4 regions of the Streptococcus parapneumoniae genome follow, and region 3 is predicted to be linked to each of the others. Evidence: predicted binding sites of a transcription regulator. Region 3 holds the regulator's gene; each other region holds the start of a gene.
What was found. Region 3 encodes CtsR, which represses protease genes until heat stress. Its sites were predicted from a motif close to TTGGTCAAAAAAGGTCAAANA; they were not measured.

Region 1 (6,069 bases), 710 kb from region 3:
TTTTGTTCTTGATTACCATTTTTAAGTCGGCCCCAATATTTTCCTTTATCAGAGTATGAACACGTTCTCGTATTTTTTCTAAATCTAAGTCACTTTCAAGAATGATATTCCCACTTTGAATATAGGTTCGAACTTGTTGAAAACCAGCTTCTGTCAAGATATCTACTAGATAAGACATTTTAGGGATAGCATTTTTTCCATTAGGAGTCACTCCCCTTAACAAGATAATATGTTCCAAAGGACTTCCTTTCTTTTGGGGCTGATTTAGCCATTGAATAATTTAGATTTAGAATGAATTTGATCCCGCCACCCAGCCAGTGCAGAGGGCAGAAGTGATGTTAAAGCCACCTGTGTGGGCGTTGATATCCAGTACCTCGCCAGCAAAGTGGAGTCCAGGTACCAGCTTACTTTCAAGGGTTTTAGGGTTGATTTCCTTGAGACTGACACCCCCCTTGGTAACAAATGACTTGGCGAGGGACATTTTACCAGTTACAGGAATTTTAAGTCCTTTAATGGACTGGACAAGTTGTTCTCGTTCCTTTTCAGTCAATTGTTTGACTTTGTCAGGATAGTCCTGCACAAAAAATTCTGCCAAGCGTTCTGGAAGCAAAGTTTTTAAGGCATTTTTTAGAGATTTTTCCCTATTTTCTTCTAGAAATGCAACCAAGTCATTTTCAGAAAGTTGAGGCAAAACATCCAGTGAGAGAATTTCCCCACCCTTGACAAAACTAGACATACGCAGGGCAGCAGGGCCAGACAAACCAAAGTGGGTAAAGAGCAGATCGTGAGTGATGACATGCTTGCCATAACTTAAGGTCACATCGTCCAATGAAATTCCTTGCAAGGCCTTGTGTGGAAAATCTGTCAACAAAGGACTTTCAGCAGCTTCAAGCTCGGTGATGGTATGTTTGAAATGGCGGGCAATCTCGTGACCAAAACCAGTCGAACCAGTAGAAGGATAGGATTTCCCACCAGTTGTGACAATGAGTTTATTACAAGTGAAGCTTTGGTCTGCGGACTTAAGGATAAACTGATCATCTACTTTTTTAACAGAAACGATTTCTATTTGAGTAGCAACTTGGCCGCCTAGCTCAGTGATTTTCTTTTCTAAGGCCTCGATAATGGTTCGAGATTTGTCACTAGCAGGAAAGACGCGTCCGTGGTCCTCGACTTTAAGTTTAACCCCATTTTCCGTAAAAAAGTTAATGATATCATGGTTATCAAACTGGGAGAAGACACTGTATAAAAAGCGTCCATTTCCAGGAATTCCAGCTAGCAGGTCATCCAAACTACCATTGTTGGTTACATTGCAACGACCACCACCAGTACCAGCTAATTTTTTTCCGAGTTTCCGATTTTTTTCGATGAGAAGAGTTTTCTGACCATAAAAGCTACTGGAAATGGTAGCCATCATGCCCGCAGGCCCTCCACCGATGACAATAGTATCAAAATGTTTCATAGATCTATTGTACCACAAAAAACAAGAGATGCTCGACATCTCTTGTTGCTAATGATCTTAGTTGATTTCATATCCCATCAACAAACCGCCATCTTCTGCATAGAAACTGCAGAGACCAGATGTCGGGAGAATTTTAATATCCGCCTGTGGGAAGGTTTCGCGAATTCGCTCTGAGAGCTGTTGACAACATTTCTCGTTATTACGTTGGGCCATGACGATACGGCCACCAGTATATCCTGCTTTCACTAGCTCTTCATAGGCTGCTTGAACTGATTTCTTTGGTCCTCTTGCTTTTTGTAGCAATTCAAGGGTTCCAGTTTCACTAGCTTCTCCGACCATACGGATATTTAGAAGGCCAACGACCGTACCGATAAGCTTGCTCAAACGGCCGTTCTTCACCAAGTTATCGACTTTGGCTAGGACAAAAAGTAACTTGGTTTTTTCTTGATAGGCAGTGATAGCTTCAACCACTTCTTCAAAAGATAAGCCCTGGTCGATCAAGTCATTCAATTTTTCTACGAGCAAGTCAACTTCCCCACCAGCAGACAAACTATCAATTACATGAATTTTAGTATCAGGATGTTCTTCCAGATAAATATTTTTTGCTAGTTGAGCACTATTGTGGCTGCCAGAGAGAGTACCAGTGATGGTTACTAGGAAAATATTTTTGGCACCTTCAAATGCTCGCAAATAATCATCTGGGCTTGGACAAGCTGATTTTGAAGCTTCTGCGGTTGCATACATGGTTTCCATCATTTGGTCAATATCAAGACAGGCATCATCAACAAAGACCTGATCAGCTACTTGAATGGTTAAGGGGACGCTTACAAAGGTTGTGTCAATAGCTGGTGTTGCCAGCTGACGATAATCACAACCAGAGTCAGCAATAATCTTCCAAGTCATAGAAATTCTCCATCTTTGTCAGTTATACATTGACAAAGGTTCTGTCTTTTTTTACAATTATATCATGAAAACCCTTGAAACAAAAGCCTCATCCGTCTGTTGTGACAAGTAGAAAGAAAATGTTATGTCTGAACGTAGAATCTCTGAAAAGTCTCTTGAAAATCTCAGAAAATCAAACCAAGAATCCAATTTATTAACCAGAGAAGCCATTGAAACAGCCCTCTTACAACTCTTGGAAAAAAAGGACTTGACCAAGATTAGTATTTCTGAATTGGTCAAACGTGCAGGCGTTTCGCGTGCAGCCTTTTATCGCAATTATGATTCCAAAGAGGAGATTTTAGAAAGCGTCTTTAAACGAACTGTCCACAATATTATGAAACAGCTGCATCATTACGATTTAAAGACAGACCTTTATCTGGTCTGGGTTCACCTTTTCCGAGAAGCAAGAAAGGAAGCCAGAGTGATTCAACTGGCCTTGGATTACCATTTAGAAAAAATCTTTGTCCAAGCCATGCAGGAATTTTTAGAAAAATACCATGGAAAATCAAAAGGTGTCAGCTCTTATCTTCATTCCTTTTGGAGCTCGGCCATCGTCTCTGTTCTTTTAAAATGGATCAAGGATGGCATGAAGGTACCTGCTGAAAAGATAGCGGATTTACGGTTACCATTTTTTAAAAAATAGAGAAAAAGGAGAAGAGATATGACTGAAAAAAGACTAGCATGGGATGAGTATTTTGCAGCCCAAGCCCTACTAATTGCCAATCGATCCACTTGTAAACGTGCCAAAGTGGGTGCGATTCTGGTAAAAGATAATAAGGTTATTTCCACTGGTTACAATGGTTCGGTATCAGGAACCGAGCATTGTATTGACCACGAATGTCTAGTCATTGAAGGACACTGTGTTCGCACCCTTCATGCTGAGGTCAATGCTATCCTTCAAGGTGCAGAACGTGGTGTTCCTAAAGGCTTTACAGCCTATGTAACCCATTTTCCTTGTCTGAACTGTACAAAACAATTGCTGCAGGTTGGTTGCAAGCGCGTGGTTTATATTAACCAGTATCGAATGGACGACTATGCCCAATACCTTTATCAAGAAAAGGGAACAGAATTAACCCATTTACCACTTGAGACAGTACAGGCAGCTCTTAAAGAGGCAGATCTAATGTAAAAATTATCAAAAATAAATGGTTTAGAAAGATTTTTAAACCGTTTTTTGGTATAATAAGAAGAATAAATTGAAAGAAGGAATTCCAAAAATGGGAAAAATTGAAGTTATTAATCACCCGCTGATTCAACACAAATTGTCAATCTTGCGTCGTACAGATACTTCTACAAAAGCTTTTCGTGAGCTAGTAGATGAGATTGCAATGTTGATGGGGTATGAAGTACTTCGTGATCTTCCACTAGAAGATGTGGAGATCGAAACACCAATCACAAAAACAGTTCAAAAACAATTGGCAGGTAAGAAATTGGCCATCGTTCCAATCTTGCGTGCAGGTATCGGGATGGTTGATGGTCTCTTGAGCTTGGTTCCAGCTGCTAAAGTTGGTCACATTGGTATGTACCGTGATGAAGAAACGCTTCAACCAGTTGAATACTTGGTGAAATTGCCTGAGGACATTAACCAACGTCAAATTTTTGTAGTAGACCCAATGTTGGCAACAGGTGGATCAGCAATCTTGGCCGTTGACTCACTTAAAAAACGTGGTGCATCAAATATTAAATTTGTCTGCCTTGTATCTGCTCCAGAAGGTGTAAAAGCCCTTCAAGAAGCTCATCCGGATGTAGAAATCTTTACAGCAGCCTTGGATGAACGCTTGAACGAACACGGTTACATCGTTCCAGGTCTTGGAGATGCTGGGGACCGCTTGTTCGGTACGAAATAAGATCGAAAAGAAGAATGACTTGGAAAAGAAGTTCCAGTCACGAAAGGAGGTTGAGTTTTTGTTTCTGTCTAATGAAAACAGAGCAAAAATTTGACCTTTTTTGACCAAGATATTATAATAGTCTTATCTTCTGTCATTTGACCAACAAAAATAAAACTCAAAAGGAGAAATGAATGATTCCTGTAGTTATTGAACAAACAAGCCGTGGAGAACGTTCTTACGATATTTACTCACGTCTTCTTAAAGACCGCATCATTATGCTGACAGGTCCCGTTGAAGACAATATGGCCAACTCTGTTATTGCCCAATTGCTTTTCTTGGATGCCCAAGATAGTACAAAAGATATTTACCTTTATGTCAATACACCTGGTGGTTCTGTTTCAGCTGGTTTGGCAATCGTTGATACTATGAACTTTATCAAGGCAGATGTCCAAACCATCGTTATGGGAATGGCTGCATCTATGGGGACGGTCATTGCATCAAGTGGAGCAAAAGGCAAACGTTTCATGCTTCCAAATGCAGAGTATATGATTCACCAACCAATGGGCGGTACAGGTGGAGGTACTCAACAAACTGATATGGCGATCGCTGCAGAACACTTGCTTAAAACTCGTCATACCTTGGAAAAAATCTTGGCTGAAAATTCAGGTCAGTCAATCGAAAAAGTCCATGCAGATGCAGAACGCGATAACTGGATGAGTGCCCAAGAAACACTCGAATATGGCTTTATTGATGAAATCATGGCCAACAATTCATTGAACTAATGATGATAGAAGGCAAACTCGACTGGGTTTGCTTTTTTTGGTATAATAGGGAGAGATTTCTTAGAAAGAGGATTTATCATGTTTGAAAAAGTCAATCGATCTGGCTTGATTATCTATCTTTACTATAATCGTGATGCCAAAAAACTGCAGGATTATGGAGATATTACCTATCATTCCAAGAAACATCGTTACTTACAACTTTATGTTCCAACTCAAGAAGTGGAGCAATTGGTCGGGCGCTTGAGCAAGGAAAAGTTTATCAAAAAAGTCAGAGTTTGTCATATCCAAGAACTGGAAACACCCTTTGTGGGCAACCTTTACCGAGAAGAAAACGTTATCAGATAAAAATTTAAAGAAAAGTGTTGACAATTTTCTGATAATTCGGTATATTCTTAACAGACTATTTAAGAAATAAGGAGACAAAAAAGATGAAGAAAAAATTTGCCCTATCGTTTGTGGCGCTTGCAAGTGTAGCACTTCTTGCAGCCTGTGGAGAAGTGAAGTCTGGAGCAGTCAACACTGCTGGTAACTCAGTAGAGGAAAAGACAATTAAAATCGGATTTAACTTCGAAGAAACTGGTGCCGTAGCTGCCTACGGAACATCTGAACAAAAAGGTGCCCAATTGGCTGTTGATGAAATCAATGCAGCAGGTGGTGTCGACGGAAAACAAATCGAAGTAGTCGATAAAGATAACAAGTCTGAAACAGCTGAAGCGGCTTCAGTAACAACTAACCTTGTAACCCAATCTAAAGTATCAGCAATCGTAGGACCTGCGACATCTGGTGCAACTGCAGCTGCGGTAGCGAACGCTACAAAAGCAGGTGTTCCATTGATCTCACCAAGTGCGACTCAAGATGGACTGACTAAAGGTCAAGATTACCTCTTTATCGGAACATTCCAAGATAGCTTCCAAGGAAAAATTATTGCAAACTATGTTACTGATAAATTGCAAGCTAAGAAAGTCGTTCTTTACACTGACAATGCCAGCGACTATGCTAAAGGGATTGCTAAAGCTTTCCGTGAAGCTTACAAGGGTGAAATCGTTGCAGATGAAAC
Region 2 (6,069 bases), 320 kb from region 3:
GAAGTAAAACTCATCGAGCCTGAAGTTGTTAAGCCAATCCAAGGTCTTAAAATCGATCATCTGGGTAGTCGCAATCCACGCCTGCATTCAAATGAAATTTTGATTGCACTTGCTATCACAGCTACAGAAAATTCTGATGCTGCTCGTGCTATGGAAGAACTTGGCAACCTCAAAGGAAGCGAAGCCCACTCAACCATCATCTTAACCGATGAAGACAAGAATGTCCTTCGTAAACTAGGTATCAACGTAACCTTTGATCCTTACTACCAATACGACCGCTTGTATCGTAAATAAAGATTTCAACCTCTCCACTCTCGGAGAGGTTTTCTCTCTGTCTCAGGAGCCAGCTTTATGTTATAATGAAATTAGAAAACTGAAAGGATTTACCATGTCAAAAGAAGTTATTGTCGAAAGTTTTGAACTTGACCACACTATTGTTAAAGCACCTTATGTCCGCTTGATTGGGGAAGAAACAGGGCCAAAAGGAGACATCATCTCCAATTATGATATTCGCTTAGTGCAACCTAACGAAGACTCGATCCCTACTGCTGGCCTTCACACTATCGAGCACCTCTTGGCCAAACTCATCCGTACCCGCATTGACGGTATGATTGACTGCTCACCATTTGGTTGCCGCACAGGCTTCCACATGATTATGTGGGGGCGTCATACCAGCGCTGAAATTGCGGCTGTTATCAAGGATTCGCTCAAGGAAATCGCTGAGACTACTACTTGGGAAGATGTCCCTGGAACAACCATCGAATCTTGCGGTAACTACAAGGATCACAGTCTCTTCTCTGCTAAAGAATGGGCAAAACTCATCTTGGAACAAGGGATTTCAGACGATGCCTTTGAACGTCATGTGATTTAAACGTAAAAAGGAACCAGTTTTTCAGCTGGCTCCTTCTTTTTTATGCTCAAAATTCTGTCTTAGGCTTTTTCACGAATGACCAAAACACCATCTTCCATGTCAGCTTCTAGGTGTTTAGCATCAAGGTTATCCAAGTGGAAGTCTGTGACTTTGTCACGGATTTGTTGTTCAACCACACGACGGAGTGGACGAACACCCATGACTTCATCGTAGCCTTCCTCAGTCATGTATTCTTTAGCAGCTTCGCTCACTGCCAAGTCAATGTCTTTCTTAGAAAGCGTCTTGTTAACTTCAACCAACATAAGGTCTACAATCTTAGAAAGATCTTCTTTGCTCAAGTGTGAGAATTCGATGACAGCATTGAAACGGTTAAGGAATTCTGGACGGAAGAATGGTTTCAAACGATCCATCAACTCTGGTTTATCCGCATCTTCTGTCAAGTTGGCTTCATAGCCAAATCCAGCATTTGACGTTGCAATAATGACAGTGTTTTTAAAGTTAACAGTATTTCCTTGGCCATCGGTCAAACGACCATCATCCAAGACCTGAAGGAGAAGGGTGATTACTTGAGGATCAGCCTTTTCAATCTCGTCCAAGAGAATGATAGAGTATGGATTGCGACGAACACGTTCTGTCAAGGTATTGCTATTGTCATCATAGCCCACATAACCAGCTGTTGTACCGATTAACTTAGAAACAGCTGTACGGTCACTGTATTCAGACATATCCAAACGGATAATCGCATCCTTGGTTCCAAACATATCCAGCGCCAATTGCTTAGCAAGTTCTGTCTTACCAACCCCAGTTGGTCCTACAAAGAGGAAACTACCGATTGGGCGATTGCCTTCATCAAAACCAGCACGATTACGACGGATAGCACGGGCTACAGCTTCAACTGCCTTATCTTGACCGATTACCTTATCTTGCAGACGATGAGCCATATCTTTCAAACGTTCGATATCTGAAGCTCCCATTTGCGATACTGGGATACCTGTTATTCGTTCCACAGATTCAGCCACATCGTTGACACTTGCAGTCACTTTCATATCTTCTGTGTGGTTTTCGATTTTCTTTTCCAGTTCTGCGATACGTGTTTTATAGTTTAGAGCTGCTTCAAAATCTTCTGACTCAACAGCTTTTTCTTGCTTGTCTTTTTCTGCCTCAATTTCCCGTTCAACAGCATGCACATCTGTTACAGGATGTTGGGCTGCCAAGTGTGCTGCCGTTACATCGACAAGATCGATAGCCTTATCTGGCAAGCTACGTTGAGGAATGTATTGAACAGAATAATCTACTGCTGCTTTCAAGACTTCGTCTGGCAAGATGACATTGTGGTGTTGTTGATAGAGATCACGAATTCCTTGAAGGATTTTATATGTATCCTCTGCTGAAGGAGCATTGACCTTGACTTCGTTGAAACGACGAGCAAGAGCTGCATTCTTCAAGATGGTGTTACGGTATTCGTCTTGAGTCGTTGCCCCAATCACTGTCAATTCTCCACGGGAGAGGGCTGGCTTGAGAATATCCGCGAGCCCCTTAGAACCACTGTCTCCACCAGTGCTACCAGCACCAAGGATTTGGTGAATTTCATCGAAGAAGAGGATAATATTCCTTGCTTCTTTCACTTCATTGACTAGGTTTTGGACATTTTCTTCAAAGCTACCACGATATTGAGTCCCAGCTTCAAGACCTGAGATATCAATAGAAATAATTTCCTTATTCTTAATAGCAGCTGGAACATCACCATTCACAATGGCTTGTGCTAGACCTTCGACAACTGCTGTCTTACCAACGCCTGCATCTCCGACTAAAACAGGATTGTTCTTGGTACGGCGTGAAAGAATTTCAGATGTCTCTTGAATTTCCTTGTTTCGTCCGATAACAGGATCCAGCTTGCCCTCACGCGCTTCTGCTGTCAAGTTTCGACCTAGTTTCGCAAGGACACCGTCTTGTTTCATACCTGACGTATGTTGTGGCATTTGTCCATCAACTTCTACATTTCCTGGCAATTGACCAGTTGCACGATAGTGAGCAAATTCCTCAGGTGTGACTTCACGTCCATTAATCAAGTAACGACGATTTTCAGAACTGTATCCGCGCATACCACCCATCAATTGGTTAAATAAATCATCCATGTTGTTAAAATTATTAAAGTTGTTGTTCATATTCTTTACCTCTTTTTGTTATTTATTATTACTGATATTGACTATCTTTGACCTTTGTTTTAAAAAATTTAGACTAGCTAAATCGCTACTCTACGTACTATTTCTGGTTTTTCTTTTTCAAGCAGGAGTAGACTATCTTTACTTCTAAAGATTTCTAGATGAAACATAGACCCACCTCTTTCTTTTTTACTTTAAATAAGCGTTCTAGTAAGGCTTTCATTTACCTTACGTTCATAATATACTACATTAGTCAGAAAAGGTCAAGGATTTTGACTTTGACTGACCAATATTTTTTATACTCTTCAAAAACCTCTTCAAACCACGTCAGCTCTATCTGCAACCTCAAAACCGTGTTTTGAGCAGCCTAAAGCTAGCTTCCTAGTTTGTTCTTGATTTTCATTGAGTATAAGTGTTCACATAAGGTTTTCATTTACCTTACGTTCATAATATACTACATTAGTCAGAAAAGGTCAAGGATTTTGACTTTAATTGACCAATGTTTTTTAAAAAGCAAAAACACCCTGAAAAATCAGGGTGCCGTTCTTACATCAAATACAAAATTGCTAGCGTCAGGAGACTTGCTAGAAGTCCCACTCCCCAAAAGAAGAAGTCAACCTTCCACTCGCTCCAAGGATTTCCTTTACCAGACAATCCTCCAAGCTCAAAATGGTGATGCACAGGCGTCATACGGAAAATACGTTTACCACCTGTCAGTTTAAAATAACTGACTTGCATCATGACCGAAGTTGTTTCAAAGACATAAACAATTCCGATAATCAAGAGAGTCCATTCTTGGTGGAGGGCCATAGAGATAGCTGCCAACATTCCACCTAGGGCCAAACTTCCCACATCCCCCATAAAGACTTTAGCAGGCTTATGGTTAAAGACGAAGAAACCAAGCAAACCACCAATCATGGCAAGAATCACTAGAAGGATATCCATCTGACCTTGCACATAGGCAATAACTCCATAGGCAGACAAACTAATCACAACGGAAATACTAGCTAGACCGTCAATACCATCTGTCAAGTTGACTGCGTTTGAAAAACCAACTAGCCAGAAAAGAGCGAAGACAATATAGAAAATTCCTAGATGTACTTGGTAACCAAAGACAGAAAGCATATCGCCACCGCGCTCATAGAAAAGGTAGAAAATGACGCCACCTAGAAGCTGAAGAGCCAATTTCTGTTTGGGATTAAGGCCCTCATTGATTTTACGGAAGACCTTGAGGAAGTCATCTAAAAATCCGATTAAACCATAAAGAACCAAGATAAATAAAATCATACCAACATTATTGCTGAGTTGATTACTAAATAGGGCGAAAAAGAAAGCAAGCAAAACAGAAGCAATTAAGAAAACCAAACCTCCCATTGTAGGAGTCCCAGCTTTTGCCTGGTGCTGTTTGACATCCTCATGCATCTGCTGGCCTGTAATTTGCGCCTTTCTATAAAATTGGATAAAGGCCGGAATTCCTACTAAAGTTAGTAAAAATGTCACAATTCCAGCACTGATGGAAATAAACATATTAGTCTCCTAAAGTTAATTTAATTTTTTTAATGTTTTTGATAGCTGTATTAGTCCGAACATCTTGCTTCTGAACGATGGAACCTGAACCTTCAAATTCCAGTTCAATATCCAACCATTTAGCAAAGGCCTCGGCAGTCTCTTTTTTCCAGCCATACATGTCTGGAATTTCTTCCACCTTATCCGATAAAAGGAGAACTTGTTGGTTTGGTGCAAGATTTTTTCCTTCTTCTACAGAAGTCTCTTTAATCTTTGTTCCAGTACCTACAACGATGGGTTGCACAATATTTCGGCGTAAGGCCTCCGCCAACTCACCAGGTGAAATATCCTTGATGCTAGGCATTGCATAAGAAGATTCTGTCGTAACTTTATCTAAATTTTTGGCTGGAGATTGAAGATTGAGAGATTCTTTCATAGCTGAAGCCCGCTCCAAGATTGGGGTGGCAAATTCTCCCAACTGGATACCTGAATAATGCTCAGGCTGTTGAACCGTTACATACAAGATAAAATCAGGATTTTCAGCAGGATTCATAGTCACAGCTGAGAAAATATAATTGGTAGAACCAACCAAGTATCCTCCATTTTTCTCATCAGCGATTTGAGCCGTACCGGATTTAACTGCTACATTTTGTCCAGGAACTGTTATAATTGGCTTTCCTGTGTAGTGATTATACATAGTTCCATATAGAGGGTCCGTCCCAACTAAGATCATGTGATTTCGAGTTGTGCTTGCTGCCTCTTTGGAAACAGGATTTCCTACTATTTCTTTTTGTGACTTACGTACAGACTGATTGTTAGTATCATAAATAGCACTTATAAATTTTGGCTCCAGCATAACTCCATCATTAGCAATAGCTGTAAAGGCACGAAGCATTTGTGTTTGTGTCACTGAAATTCCTTGCCCAAATGAGCTTTGAGCAATACTAACAATATTATCAGCTGGAAGTTGACCAGCGTATTCATCTGTCAAGCCAAAGCGAGTTGGAACCCCAAATTTAAAGCGTTTTAGATAATCCAACCAAGTAGCATCTCCCATTTTTTGTTCAAGTAGACTCATTCCAACATTACTGGAGTGAGCGAAACCTTGTAAGAAAGTCATCATCCCACCAGTAGTCAAACCTTCATTAACATCCCAATCTCGAGTCGTCGCATCCGCTATTTTGAATTCACTGCTATTGAAGTATTCTCCACTTGGGAAGGTATTATTATCAATAGAAGAAGCTAACGTCATAACCTTCATGGCTGATCCTGGTTCATAGTTACTTTGATAAAGAATATCACGCCAAACAAAGTCCTCAGTGATTCCTTCTTTAGTATCTGCATTAAAGGTAGGTCGTTGGGTGGTAGCGAGGATTTCACCGGTCTTTGCACTGACCAAGGTCGCGGTCATATACTTACCTTTTACTTTTTCTAGAAAAGCATCCATCTGGGTTTCCATAAAGGACTGGAGGGTGCTGGAAATAGTCGTATAAACATCCTTGCCATCTACCGTCTGTTGGGAAACTTGTT
Region 3 (6,069 bases):
AATTCAGTTTTTCCGACACCCGTAGGCCCTAGGAACATAAAGGAGCCAATCGGACGCTTGTGACTGCGAATCCCTGACTGATTGCGGCGAATGGCACGGCTAATGCTTGAAACTGCTTGATCTTGACCGATAACACGTTTGTGCAATTCAGCTTCCAAATTCAAGTATTTCTTGGCATCAGTTTGAGTCAGTTTTTGGACTGGAATACCTGACAAGCGACTCAAGGTGGTCAAAATATCAGACTCTGTCACCAAGTCTTTATAGACAGGCACTTCCTCTTCTTTTGCGATTAGCTGAGCTGCCTGTTTCCACTTGCCATCCATCAAGGCCTTGTCAGCTGGACTCAAGTCAGAATCGTCTGCTTTTACATGCTTTGATTTATTTTGCACTGTTGCCGCTGCTTCATCCAAAAGATCGATAGCAGAGTCTGGCAAGTGACGGCTAGTCAAGTAACGATGAGCCATCTTGACGGCTGTTTCAACCGCCTCATCTGTGATTTGCACACGGTGATGTTTCTCATAAGTCGCCTTCAAGCCTTGCAAAATGGTCATGCTGTCTGCCACACTTGGCTCTTCAATCGTCACTTTGGCGAAACGACGAGAAAGGGCTGCATCTTTTTCGATATGTTTTTGGTATTCTTCCTGAGTGGTGGCACCAACCGTTCTCAAAGTTCCACGCGCCAAGGCTGGCTTCAAGATATTGGCCGCATCCAGAGTTGAGTCAATTCCACTCCCAGAACCCATGATAGTGTGAAGTTCATCGATAAAGAGGATGACTTGGCCATCTTCTTCAATATCCTTAATGATATTGTTCATGCGTTCTTCAAAGTCACCACGGAAGCGTGTCCCTGCAACAACGTTCATCAAATCAAGCTCTAACACGCGCATCTTAGCCATTTCCGCAGGTACATCACCACTAGCAATACGCTGGGCAAGACCAAGCGCCAGAGCTGTTTTCCCGACACCAGCATCCCCAACCAAGACAGGATTGTTCTTGGTCTTACGGCTCAAGATTTGAATCATACGTGAGATTTCCTTATCTCGACCTATGACTGGCTCCAACTTGCCAGAACGCGCTTGCTCTGTCAAATCATGCGTATAGTCCTCAAGACCACCGCTCGGAGTCTGCGGCATGCCCATCATATTGGCCATAGAATTTTGCTTGTCAGCTACTGTACGATGGCGTTGGCGTAGAGCCTTGAGGTCTTCACGAGTCCAGCCTGCCCGTTCTTCTAAATTTCGACGAAGAGCAGCAATCTTGACCTGATCTTTCTTGTCTTCATAAGAAAAACCAGCCCTCTCCAAGATACGGGTCGCCAAGGCATTGCCATCATGCAAAATCGCATAGAGGACATGCTCTGTCCCTAGCACCTTAGCATGGACCACTGACGCCACATACTCTGCTTCGTCAAAAAGGACCTGCAAACGATGAGAAAACGGCAATTCCGTAAAGGTTTCATCCTGGCTATAGTCCGTTTCAGTCAGTTCCAAAGCCACCTCTTCTAAACGGTCCATCTCATATGGATAATCATTTAAAGTTGCCCCTGCCACACTATAACTGTGATTGGACATGGCAATCAACAAGTGCCAAGACTCTAGATAACCAGCTCCAAAATGGCCAGCAACCATGTAGGCACTTTCGATACATTCATTCAATGCTTTTGAATAGTTCATCTTACTTCCCTTTTCTATCTACCTCTTGTATGACCTGTCGTAGCATATTAGCTCGAAGGACTGGAGCTTCTTCTCCTAGAACGCGATTCAAAGCTACTGATACTAGCAAATTCATCTCCTGCTTGGTCATCAATTCCTGCTCAACCAAAAGCTGCAGAATATCTTCATAAATTTCTTGACTGACCCGCTCACCAATCGAGTAAAGCAGCTCCCTGAGCATTTCATGATGACTAGAAAACTCAATCCGTCCTATACGAATATAGCCTCCGCCACCACGCTTACTTTCAACCAAGTAGCCTCTACTTTCAGTAAATCGTGTCTTGATCACATAGTTAATCTGACTAGGGACAACCTGAAAGGTATCTGCCAATTGACTACGTTGCAACTCCACGATACCAGATTGATCTAAAATCGCCTTGATGTAGGCCTCAATATGATCCGATGTATTTTTAAATCTCATTACAAACCCACCTCTCTCTTTAAACCTTGACTATCTTTGACTATTATACCGAAATTTTCTCATTTTTAAAAGAAAAAGGGCGCTGGTAAAGGATAATCTTCACCAACTCCCACTTTTTCTACTTATCTAAGCCTAATTCTGTCAAGATTTGACGTTTGTAGGCAATCTTTTGGACTTCCTTGTCCTCATCTTCAGACCAATCTAGATCAATTTCTGAAACAATCTGACCAGGGCGATTTTTCAAGATATAGATGCGGTCGCTGAGATTGAGGGCCTCCTCGATACTATGCGTGATAATCAAGGTTGTCAGGTGCAACTGCTTGTGAATCTCAAGGTACCAAGCGTGGAGTTCCATCTTGGTCATCTCATCCAAGGCACTAAAGGCTTCATCTAAGAGAAAGAGCTTGTGCCCGAAAAGGTAAGTTCGAAGCAAGGCTACACGCTGACGCATCCCACCGCTGAGTTCATGGGGATACTTGTCCCGTACCGCTGTCAACTGGAAGGTCGCAAGAATGTCATCCGCGCGAGCAATAGCTTCCGCCTTATCCACTTTTTGAATCAAGAGGGGCAGGATGATATTTCCAAGCACCGTCTTGTGTTCCAAGAGCAAATCCTTTTGCAACATATAACTCACGCGTCCCTTAGGATTTTCCTCGCCATCAAGAACAATTCTCCCTGACTGAACTTCTAAAATCCCAGCGATTAGATTAAAGAGGGTGGTCTTTCCAACACCACTTGGGCCTAGGATGGAAACCACTTCACCTGAAGTGACTTTCAGATTGATGTCCTCTAAAATCCTCTCCTGACCATAGGCATAACTGACGTGTTCTAGTCTTATTTCTGTCATTATTTCACAAATTCGTTGGTAAAGCCTTTGTCTGTCAAGTCTTCTTTAAGGATACCATTTTCTTTATCCCATTTGTAGAAGGCGTTCCAGCGAGCTGCATCAAATTGACCCCATTTTTCCTTGTCGCTTGCGTATTCTTTTGACAAGTATTTTTGAGATTCGATGACAAAGTCACGTTTTTCCTTGAGTTCAGGTGCATTCTTGATGAGAATATCAGCTGCTTCTTCCGGATGCTCCATAGCATATTGGTAGCCTTTTTTGATAGCTTGGATGACTTTACGAGCTTCTTCTTTGTTATCTTTCAAATAGTCGTTGTTTGCGATGATGACTGGTGAGTAGTAGTCAAATTCTTTAACGTAGTCTTTCAAATACATGAAGTTAGCCTCTACACCTTGAGATTTAGCAAGAATTCCATCCCAACCGTAGTAGATCCAAGCAGTATCAAAAACGCCATTGGCAATCGGTGTGATTGAGTTTGAGTCGTTGTTTGGTACTTTTTCAACTTTTTCAAAGTCTCCACCTTGAGATTCTACTAAGGTTTTCAACATAGCAAGTTCAGTTGGGTCATTCCAAGTTCCGTATTTCTTACCAACCAAGTCCTTTGGACTAGCTACATTGTCAGATTTACGAGAAATGATTCCTGATGTATTGTGTTCTACGATAGCTGCAACAGCAGTAATTCCTGCCCCTTTTTCCAATTTTTTAGCCATGTAGTCTTGGAAATACACTGCAAATGGTGCCTTACCATTGATAACCAAGTCAGAAGAACTTTCTTCTGGTGGCAATTTCAAATCAACATCCACTCCAGCTTCTTTGAAATAGCCTTTTTCCTTGGCAACATAAAGCCCTGTGTGGTTGGTATTTGGTGTCCAGTCTAGGATAAAGTCAATTTTCTTGAGTTCTGCCTCTTTGTTATCCTTAGAAGCAGTTCCTTGGCCACAAGCTACAAGCACAACAGCTACAAGAGCTGTCACAAGCGTTAAAAACACTTTCCATGTTTTCTTCATTTTGATTTCCTCTTTTCTTTTTTGAAACATTCTAATTCTACGAACGTTTCCATTTAATCACATATTTCTCGCTGATATCGACCAACTTCATACCAAGAAGACTGATAATCGATACCAGAATAATAATAGCAAACATGGTATCATACTGAAACAGTTTCTTGGACTGAATCATGTAGACACCTAGTCCTTCAAAGCCTCCCAACCACTCAGATACCACTGTTGTGATAAAGGCGTAGGAGACACTGACCCTCAGACCTGCATAAAAGTAAGGCAGGCTGACTGGAATTTTAAAATGCCACAGGATTTGCCAAGGCTTGGCCCGCATCAGACTAAACAAGGTCAGAATATCCTTGTCGCAATGCCTAAAACCGTCCAAAATGCTGACGATGATAGGGAAGGTTGTCGTCAAGATAATCAGGACAATCTTAGGCAAAATGCCATAACCTAGCCACAAGACCAAGATAGGAGCTATGGCAATGGTCGGGATAGTCTGAACAACCACCATCATAGGGTAAATCAGGTCATTGAGCCAAGTTAAACTATCCATAAGTACAGCCATGAGACAGGCAATCAAGACTCCCAAAATCAGTCCCAATAAAGCCACTCTCAAGGTCGCCCAGCTATGGTGCCAGAGAAATTCTCTGTCACGAACAAAGGACTGGAGAATTTCAAGAGGTGTCGGCAGGATAAACTTGGGGAGAAGTTTAAGAAAACCTGCTAACTGCCAGATTGACAAGACTCCCAGAAAGCCCAATAGACTAATGTGTCGTCTCAGTATACTTTTCAAGTTTCTCATCAATACTTAAAATCTCTCCTACATTTATTTTGACATTGGCAAAGACATTATCTGCCTCCTGCCCTGCCACTTCCAGCGCTTCTTTGAGAATACGCATGAGCTCATCAAACTCCCCTTCCAAGACCGTTTCAAATGGTGTCACCACCATGGTCACTTCTTGAGCTTGCAGGTAAGCAATGACCTGATCGATAACAGCTATCCGATCAATCCCCTGCGCTAGGGGTAAAACTTGCAAGGCAATGCTTGCTTTCATAAAAACCTCCTCTTCTCGTTTTCCTTTGACAAAAAGAAAAACCTTTGCCATATATGGAAAAGGTCAAGAATAGACTAAGTATCGTTCCCTACGCTGGCATTACCCAGATCAGGTGCGGTCGAAGTTTAACACTTCCTCTCAGACTGTACACAGACTCCCATATATTATATAGATATATGATAGCGCAAAATAAGAAAAATGTCAAGGAAACTGCTTACAGAAAAGAGCAGGAAAAATTTCCTACTCCAATTTTCTATACTCGTTCTCCATCACTGTTTACTCTGTAGCCATCCACCGTCGTATTAACAGCTAAGGCACCTGAAGAGTAAGAATAATACCACTTACCAGAAACTTGATACCAGCCTGTTTTCATTGCCCCTGAACTATCCAGGTAATACCACGAGCCATTCTCCTTTAACCATCCTGTCTGCATTTCACCAGATGATTTCAAATAATACCAGCTAGAACCATCTTTCAACCATCCCGTTGATTTATACCCATTTGATTTGAAATGATACCAACTACCATTTATTTTCTTCCAACCGACAGTTGAACTGTTATTGGATCCATAGTTAGAGCTATTTCCTGATTGGTTCTGATAATTTTGTGAAGAAGTCACTCCCTCTAGCTGGATATAACGACGACTTCCGTTATAAGCCGTATAGCTCATCCACTTGTATCCATCTTTTTCGAGAATTTGATCATAATGAACATTCTCCCCAGGATAATAGTAATCAATTGCAGTTGCGCTAGCTAGTGGCTGATTTTTGATAGCAGACTTGCTCTTAAAATAATGTGTTCCTCCTATTGAAACTGAGGTTTGACTATTCCCCACACTACCACCAGCCAAATCTTTAAAATGAATAAAACCAGTCATGGTATTTGCTTTTATACTTCGTTTATTATAGGCTTCTGTATAACCATAGTTATATTCCTCGATCTCAATCTGATCTCCCATTACATTTGACACCCAGGCAACATGCCCATAAGTTCCTGCAGTAGACCAAGCAATGGAGCCAATCGTCGGTGTATT
Region 4 (6,069 bases), 780 kb from region 3:
CGGATATTGAAGCGCGTTTCCACTTGCTTTATGAAGCATTCAAGAAAAACCAAGAGAATATTCGTCAGTTGGAATTAGATAATGCCGAATATGAGAATGGACAGGCACAAGAGGAAATCAATGCCTTGTATGATATTTTTACTCGAGAAATTGCTGCTCAGAAAGTAGTGGAAAATCTACTTGCAACTCTTCCAACTTACCTTCAACATATGAAAGAGAATAATACTTTATTGGGAGAAGATATTGCACGTTTGAGCAAGACCTATTTACTTCCTGAGACAGCTGCAAGCCATGTTCGTCGTATTCAGACAGAATTAGAGAGTTTTGAGGCAGCTATTGTTGAGGTAACTTCAAATCAAGAAGAACCAACCCAAGCTTATTCAATTCTTGAAGAAAATCTTGAATCTTTACAGGAAAATCTTAAAGATATTGAAGATGAGCAAATTTCAGTTAGTGAGCGCCTGACACAAATTGAGAAAGATGATATCAATGCACGTCAAAAGGCCAATGTTTATGTCAATCGTCTCCATACTATCAAGCGATACATGGAAAAACGCAATCTGCCAGGTATTCCACAAACTTTCTTGAAGTTATTCTTTACGGCAAGCAATAATACCGAGGATTTAATGGTTGAGTTAGAACAGAAAATGATTAACATTGAATCTGTTACCCGAGTTCTTGAAATTGCAACGAATGATATGGAAGCTTTAGAAACGGAAACTTATAATATTGTACAATATGCAACCTTAACAGAGCAACTCTTGCAATATTCTAACCGCTATCGCTCATTTGATGAACGCATTCAAGAAGCATTTAACGAAGCTTTAGATATTTTTGAAAAAGAATTTGATTATCACGCTTCATTTGACAAGATTTCTCAAGCATTGGAAGTGGCAGAGCCTGGTGTAACCAATCGCTTTGTTACCTCATATGAGAAAACACGTGAAACGATTCGTTTTTAATAAAAAAAGATTTGATTGTGTGAGGAGCAGAATCAAATCTTTTTCTATAGTAGTATCGTGAGCAAAAGATTTCAAAATGATAAAAACGCATAATAGCAGGTGTAGAAACTCTTGCTACTATGCGTTTTATTATGGAAAGACTTATTGGACTTTCGCTCAAGTCGAGTTTTTACTCAATTTCCTTACTTGATTGGGATTGAAATTCCAATTAATTTTTCTGAGTAGAGTGTCTTGATATTGGCTTCATCAATAGAGTCCTTATCAATTTTACGTTTCAAGAAAAATTCTTGAATGGTTTCGATTTCAGGCTCACGAATAGCACGGTGTTTGTTTGAGATGAGGATTTCATAGTGAAGCGGAGCTTGGGTAAAAATAACATCTGTATTCCCTGCTGAGTAAACCTCAACAAGGGTTGCATCGGTACTTTCTAGCTGGCTTTTTACAAGTTGCGAGTGTGAGTTTGTTGTATTGATAAGCTTCATAATATTTCCTCCGATTTTCTAATTCTATTATAGCACTTTTTGAATAAAGTCGCTTGATTTATACTCAATGAAAATCAAAGAGCAAACTAGGAAGCTAGCCGCAGGTTGCTCAAAACAGTGTTTTGAGGTTGTGGATAGAACTGACAGAGTCAGTATCATATACCTACGGTAAGGCGACGCTGACGTGGTTTGAAGAGATTTTCGAAGAGTATTAGTCAATCTTATGCTGTTTTTTCCAAGATTGGATGGCCCATTTATGGCTACCACGTTTGAGGTTCTCAATAGCCTCGTCAATAGGGAACCAGGCAATATGATTAAAGTCTTCTAGTGGCTTTTGAACTTCCTTGAAAGAAGTCGCTTCATAGAGGTAGGCAGGATTGTAGTAGTAGGTATCACGGTGACGAGAGTAGAAATATTCGTCAGCTTGTCCATAATAGGTACCAATTTCAGCAGTGAATCCAAGTTCTTCAATCAATTCACGTTTTAGGGCTTCCTGATGATTTTCCCCTGCTTCAATTTCGCCACCTGGTAAGAACCAAGCACCATTAGGAGCTTGAACTAAAACTATTTGTTTTTGTTCAGCGTCAGGAATAACTGCATATACACCGTAACGTGAAACATAGTCTGTATTCGCTTTTTTTTCTCCGAAAGTTGGGTTTGCCATTGCATTTTCCTCATTATCTAGTATCGTTATTATTATCATAATGGACAAAGGCCAAGCTGTCAAGAAATTACAGTTATTTTAGTAAAAAGAAGCAGAAAATTTTCATTTTCTACTCCTTTTCTATAGGATTTATACTTCTTTTTCAGAAGTTTTAACTTCAGCTTTTTTGGCAGACTTAATTTGAATCTTACCCTTGCTGGTCATAACTGCCTTGAGGTCTTTTTCGCTTGGATTTTCAAGGTAGTAGTCAGTGATTGCGTCCTCAATATAGTCTTGAATAGTACGACGAAGTGGGCGCGCCCCCATTTTTGGATCATAACCGAGGTCAACCAATTTTTCCTTGACCTTGTCAGTTACATCCAAATGAATGTTGTTGCTAGAAAGGCGCTTGTTAACGTCTGCTAGCATAAGCTCGACAATCTGAAGGAGGTTATCTTTGCTGAGAGACTTAAATTCGATAATACCATCAAAACGGTTCATAAACTCTGGGCTAAAGAAGTTACCGAGTTCACCGAGAACAGAGTTGGTACGTCCTTCGCGAGCAGCCCCAAAACCAACGCTGGCTTCAGCCTTACCTGTCCCTGCATTTGAAGTCATGATAATAATGGCATCCTTGAAGCTGACGGTACGTCCTTGCCCATCTGTCAAACGACCATCGTCCAAGACCTGGAGGAACATGTGCATGACATCTGGATGGGCTTTTTCTACTTCATCCAAGAGAATAAGAGAATATGGATTGCGGCGAACTTTTTCAGTTAATTGTCCAGCCTCATCATAGCCAACATAACCTGGAGGAGCGCCGACCAACTTAGCCACACTATGTTTTTCCATGTATTCACTCATATCAAAGCGAATCATACTGTCAGCAGAACCAAAGAGTTCGATAGCTAGTTGTTTGGAAAGTTCTGTCTTACCGACACCAGTTGGTCCGACGAAGAGGAAGCTTCCGATTGGGCGGTTAGGTGTACCGAGACCGACACGATTACGGCGAATAGCCTTGGCAATCTTATCGACAGCATCATCTTGTCCAATAACATGAGACTTGAGATCTTCGGCTAGATGGATGAGTTGAGATTGTTCTTTCTCTTTCAAATCACCAACAGGGATATTGGTTTTCTGCTCAATAATGTGCTCAATAGTTTTCTCGCTGATGATAGGAGTATCTTGGTCTGTGACCTTTTTCTTTTGCATTTCTTTATACTTGGCAATCTGGTCGCGGAAATAAGCCGCTTTCTCAAAATCTTCCTCTCGTGTAGCTTGAGACTTGAGATTTTCAGCCTCAATCAAGCGTTGATCAATCACTTTAGGATCGACAAAATTCAAGGTCAAGTTCATCTTAGAACCAGCTTCATCTAGGAGGTCAATGGCCTTGTCAGGTAAGAAGCGATCTTGAATGTAGCGATTGGAAAGAGTTGCAGCTGCTTCAATTGCAGCATCGGTATATTGAACGTGGTGGTAGTCTTCGTATTTCTTTTGAATCCCTTTGAGAATAGTGATTGTTTCGTCCACTGTTGGTTCATCGACTTTAACAGGCTGCATACGACGCTCTAAGGCAGCATCCTTTTCAATGATACGGTATTCATTGAGGGTAGTAGCACCGACCAGTTGCAGTTCTCCACGAGCAAGGGCTGGCTTGAGGATATTTCCTGCGTCCATATTACCATCACTCGCAGAACCTGCACCAACAATTTCATGGATTTCATCGATAAAGAGGATAATATCCTCACGTTTGCGAATTTCTTCCATGAGTTTTTGCATGCGTTCTTCAAATTGTCCACGAATACCCGTTCCTTGAACTAAGCTAACCACATCCAGACGGATGACTTGTTTACCTTGGAGTTTATGTGGAACATCGCCATCAACGATTTTCTGAGCTAGGCCTTCGACAACAGCAGTTTTTCCGACACCAGGTTCACCGATAAGGACAGGATTATTCTTGGTTCTACGATTGAGAATCTCGATGACACGGATAATCTCATCGTCGCGCCCGATAACGGGGTCAATGTCTCCACGACGGGCAATCTCAGTTACGTTGATACCAAATTCTTCCAGCAGCCCTTTTTCTTGGCTTGGTGGTGGAGTTTGAGCGGATCCATGATTTTGGGAACCATAACCGCCGTTTCCACCGTAACCTCCACCTGATTGGGTTGGGGGAATAGGAGGAGTATTGCTAGAAGGTCTGAAATTGTTTAGGTCATTGAAAAAATCACCAAAGGGATCGAAGTCACGATTGTTCAGATCCGTCATGCCTTTAAAGAGACTGTTATTAGGATCAGTCTTGATAATCTTGTAGCAGTTTTGACAGAGGTCAATTTGTTTTTGTTTTCCATTGAGATTGGTGTAAAGATGAATTGTTGAGTCGTTGATTTTACAGTTTTGACAAAGCATACATCTACCTCATTTCTTTAGCTTGACCTGTTTAAAGGTCAAAAATAGTCAAATTTCTATACTTTCATTATAACAGGATTGGGGTGTAAAGCAAGTAAAAAGATTGTAGCTTTGAGAAGTTATTACAATGAAGATCTTTGTGAATTTGGACTATAAAAAAATCCTATTTGTGAGACAAAAAGGATTTTGGTTAGACATGCAGGGACAATCCCAGCTTGTTTTGTATTAGTAAAGGAGTTCGTAAATCTCCATTGCAATCAAGTCAATGCTATCAAACGTATACGTTTCGCGAGCTTCTACGTCACGAAGGGTAAAGATTGAGCCGTTTTCTTCGTCGTGGCTGTACGCAACTTCTGCAACAACAACTCCTTCGCGTTCAAAATTACGTTTTAAATTTCCGCCATCGTTTGCCATTGCTTCAAGGCGGTTGATGATTCTAACCAAATGTGATTCCATTTTGATTCTCCTTCATTTCTTATCGTTACTATTTTACCATAAAGGAGGCCAACTTGACTAGAAAAAACTAAGATTTCTCGCTAATTCTGCTAGTTTAAAGATTTTTAAATAAATTGGATAAAAGATTTGAATTTTAATTCAATACATGTTATAATCATACAGTACTCTATTTTAGAAAGCAGTGTGACTATGAATTTTTCTTTTTTACCTAAGTATTTACCTTATTTTAACTATGGGGCTGTTGTGACGGTTCTTATTTCTATCTGTGTTGTCTTTTTGGGAACTATTTTGGGTGTTGTCTTGGCTTTTGGGCAACGTTCAAAGTTTAAACCGCTTGTTTGGCTGGCCAACTTGTACGTTTGGATTTTCCGTGGGACACCTATGATGGTTCAGATTATGATTGCCTTTGCTCTTATGCATATCAATGCCCCGACTATTCAGGTTGGGATTTTGGGTGTTGATTTGTCTCGTCTGATTCCAGGGATTTTGATTATTTCTATGAACAGTGGTGCTTATGTTTCTGAGACTGTCCGTGCCGGAATCAATGCAGTTCCAAAAGGTCAGCTAGAGGCGGCTTATTCGCTAGGGATTCGTCCTAAAAATGCGATGCGCTATGTGATTTTGCCACAAGCTATCAAAAATATTTTGCCAGCATTGGGGAACGAATTTATCACTATTATCAAGGATAGTTCCCTCTTATCAGCTATCGGTGTCATGGAGTTGTGGAACGGAGCTACAACAGTTTCTACAACAACCTATCTACCTTTAACACCACTTTTATTTGCAGCCTTTTATTACTTGATTATGACCTCTATTTTGACCGTAGCCTTGAAAGCTTTTGAAAAACGTATGGGACAAGGAGATAAGAAATAATGACAGAAACCTTGATAAAAATTGAAAATTTACATAAATCATTTGGAAAGAATGAAGTATTGAAGGGCATCAACCTCGAGATTAAAAGAGGAGAAGTTGTCGTTATCATCGGTCCTTCAGGGAGCGGGAAATCTACCTTGCTTCGCTCTATGAATTTGTTGGAAGAGGCAACAAATGGGAAGGTTATCTTTGAGGGAGTCGATATTACGGACAGGAAGAATGACCTGTTTGCCATGCGTGAGAA

Region 1: the regulator CtsR is predicted to act here: its motif matches at 4,336-4,356, upstream of clpP (ATP-dependent Clp protease proteolytic subunit ClpP).
Region 2: the regulator CtsR is predicted to act here: its motif matches at 3,283-3,303, upstream of SP4011_RS09760 (ATP-dependent Clp protease ATP-binding subunit).
Region 4: the regulator CtsR is predicted to act here: its motif matches at 4,531-4,551, upstream of SP4011_RS07825 (ATP-dependent Clp protease ATP-binding subunit).

Annotation. Positions count from the first base shown of each region.
Region 1 covers NZ_AP026968.1:1,571,948-1,578,016, reverse strand. The annotation lists gene SP4011_RS08185 (DUF1697 domain-containing protein) at 1-238, opposite strand, end outside; gene SP4011_RS08180 (NAD(P)/FAD-dependent oxidoreductase) at 287-1,459, opposite strand; gene SP4011_RS08175 (DegV family protein) at 1,517-2,362, opposite strand; gene SP4011_RS08170 (TetR/AcrR family transcriptional regulator) at 2,487-3,044, shown strand; gene SP4011_RS08165 (deoxycytidylate deaminase) at 3,063-3,530, shown strand; gene upp (uracil phosphoribosyltransferase) at 3,619-4,248, shown strand; gene clpP (ATP-dependent Clp protease proteolytic subunit ClpP) at 4,422-5,012, shown strand; gene SP4011_RS08150 (YlbG family protein) at 5,091-5,357, shown strand; gene SP4011_RS08145 (ABC transporter substrate-binding protein) at 5,441-6,069, shown strand, end outside.
Region 2 covers NZ_AP026968.1:1,964,449-1,970,517, forward strand. The annotation lists gene SP4011_RS09750 (DUF1846 domain-containing protein) at 1-294, shown strand, start outside; gene SP4011_RS09755 (S-ribosylhomocysteine lyase) at 389-871, shown strand; gene SP4011_RS09760 (ATP-dependent Clp protease ATP-binding subunit) at 931-3,036, opposite strand; gene mraY (phospho-N-acetylmuramoyl-pentapeptide-transferase) at 3,580-4,560, opposite strand; gene pbp2X (penicillin-binding protein PBP2X) at 4,562-6,069, opposite strand, start outside.
Region 3 covers NZ_AP026968.1:2,282,677-2,288,745, forward strand. The annotation lists gene SP4011_RS11180 (ATP-dependent Clp protease ATP-binding subunit) at 1-1,673, opposite strand, end outside; gene SP4011_RS11185 (CtsR family transcriptional regulator) at 1,675-2,133, opposite strand; gene SP4011_RS11190 (ABC transporter ATP-binding protein) at 2,252-2,980, opposite strand; gene SP4011_RS11195 (ABC transporter substrate-binding protein) at 2,980-3,987, opposite strand; gene SP4011_RS11200 (ABC transporter permease) at 4,025-4,783, opposite strand; gene SP4011_RS11205 (thiamine-binding protein) at 4,746-5,036, opposite strand; TPP riboswitch at 5,105-5,207, opposite strand; gene cbpD (choline binding-anchored murein hydrolase CbpD) at 5,290-6,069, opposite strand, start outside.
Region 4 covers NZ_AP026968.1:1,506,275-1,512,343, reverse strand. The annotation lists gene ezrA (septation ring formation regulator EzrA) at 1-962, shown strand, start outside; gene SP4011_RS07835 (DUF1827 family protein) at 1,145-1,444, opposite strand; gene SP4011_RS07830 (NUDIX hydrolase) at 1,656-2,108, opposite strand; gene SP4011_RS07825 (ATP-dependent Clp protease ATP-binding subunit) at 2,238-4,496, opposite strand; gene SP4011_RS07820 (DUF1797 family protein) at 4,722-4,952, opposite strand; gene SP4011_RS07815 (amino acid ABC transporter permease) at 5,142-5,825, shown strand; gene SP4011_RS07810 (amino acid ABC transporter ATP-binding protein) at 5,825-6,069, shown strand, end outside.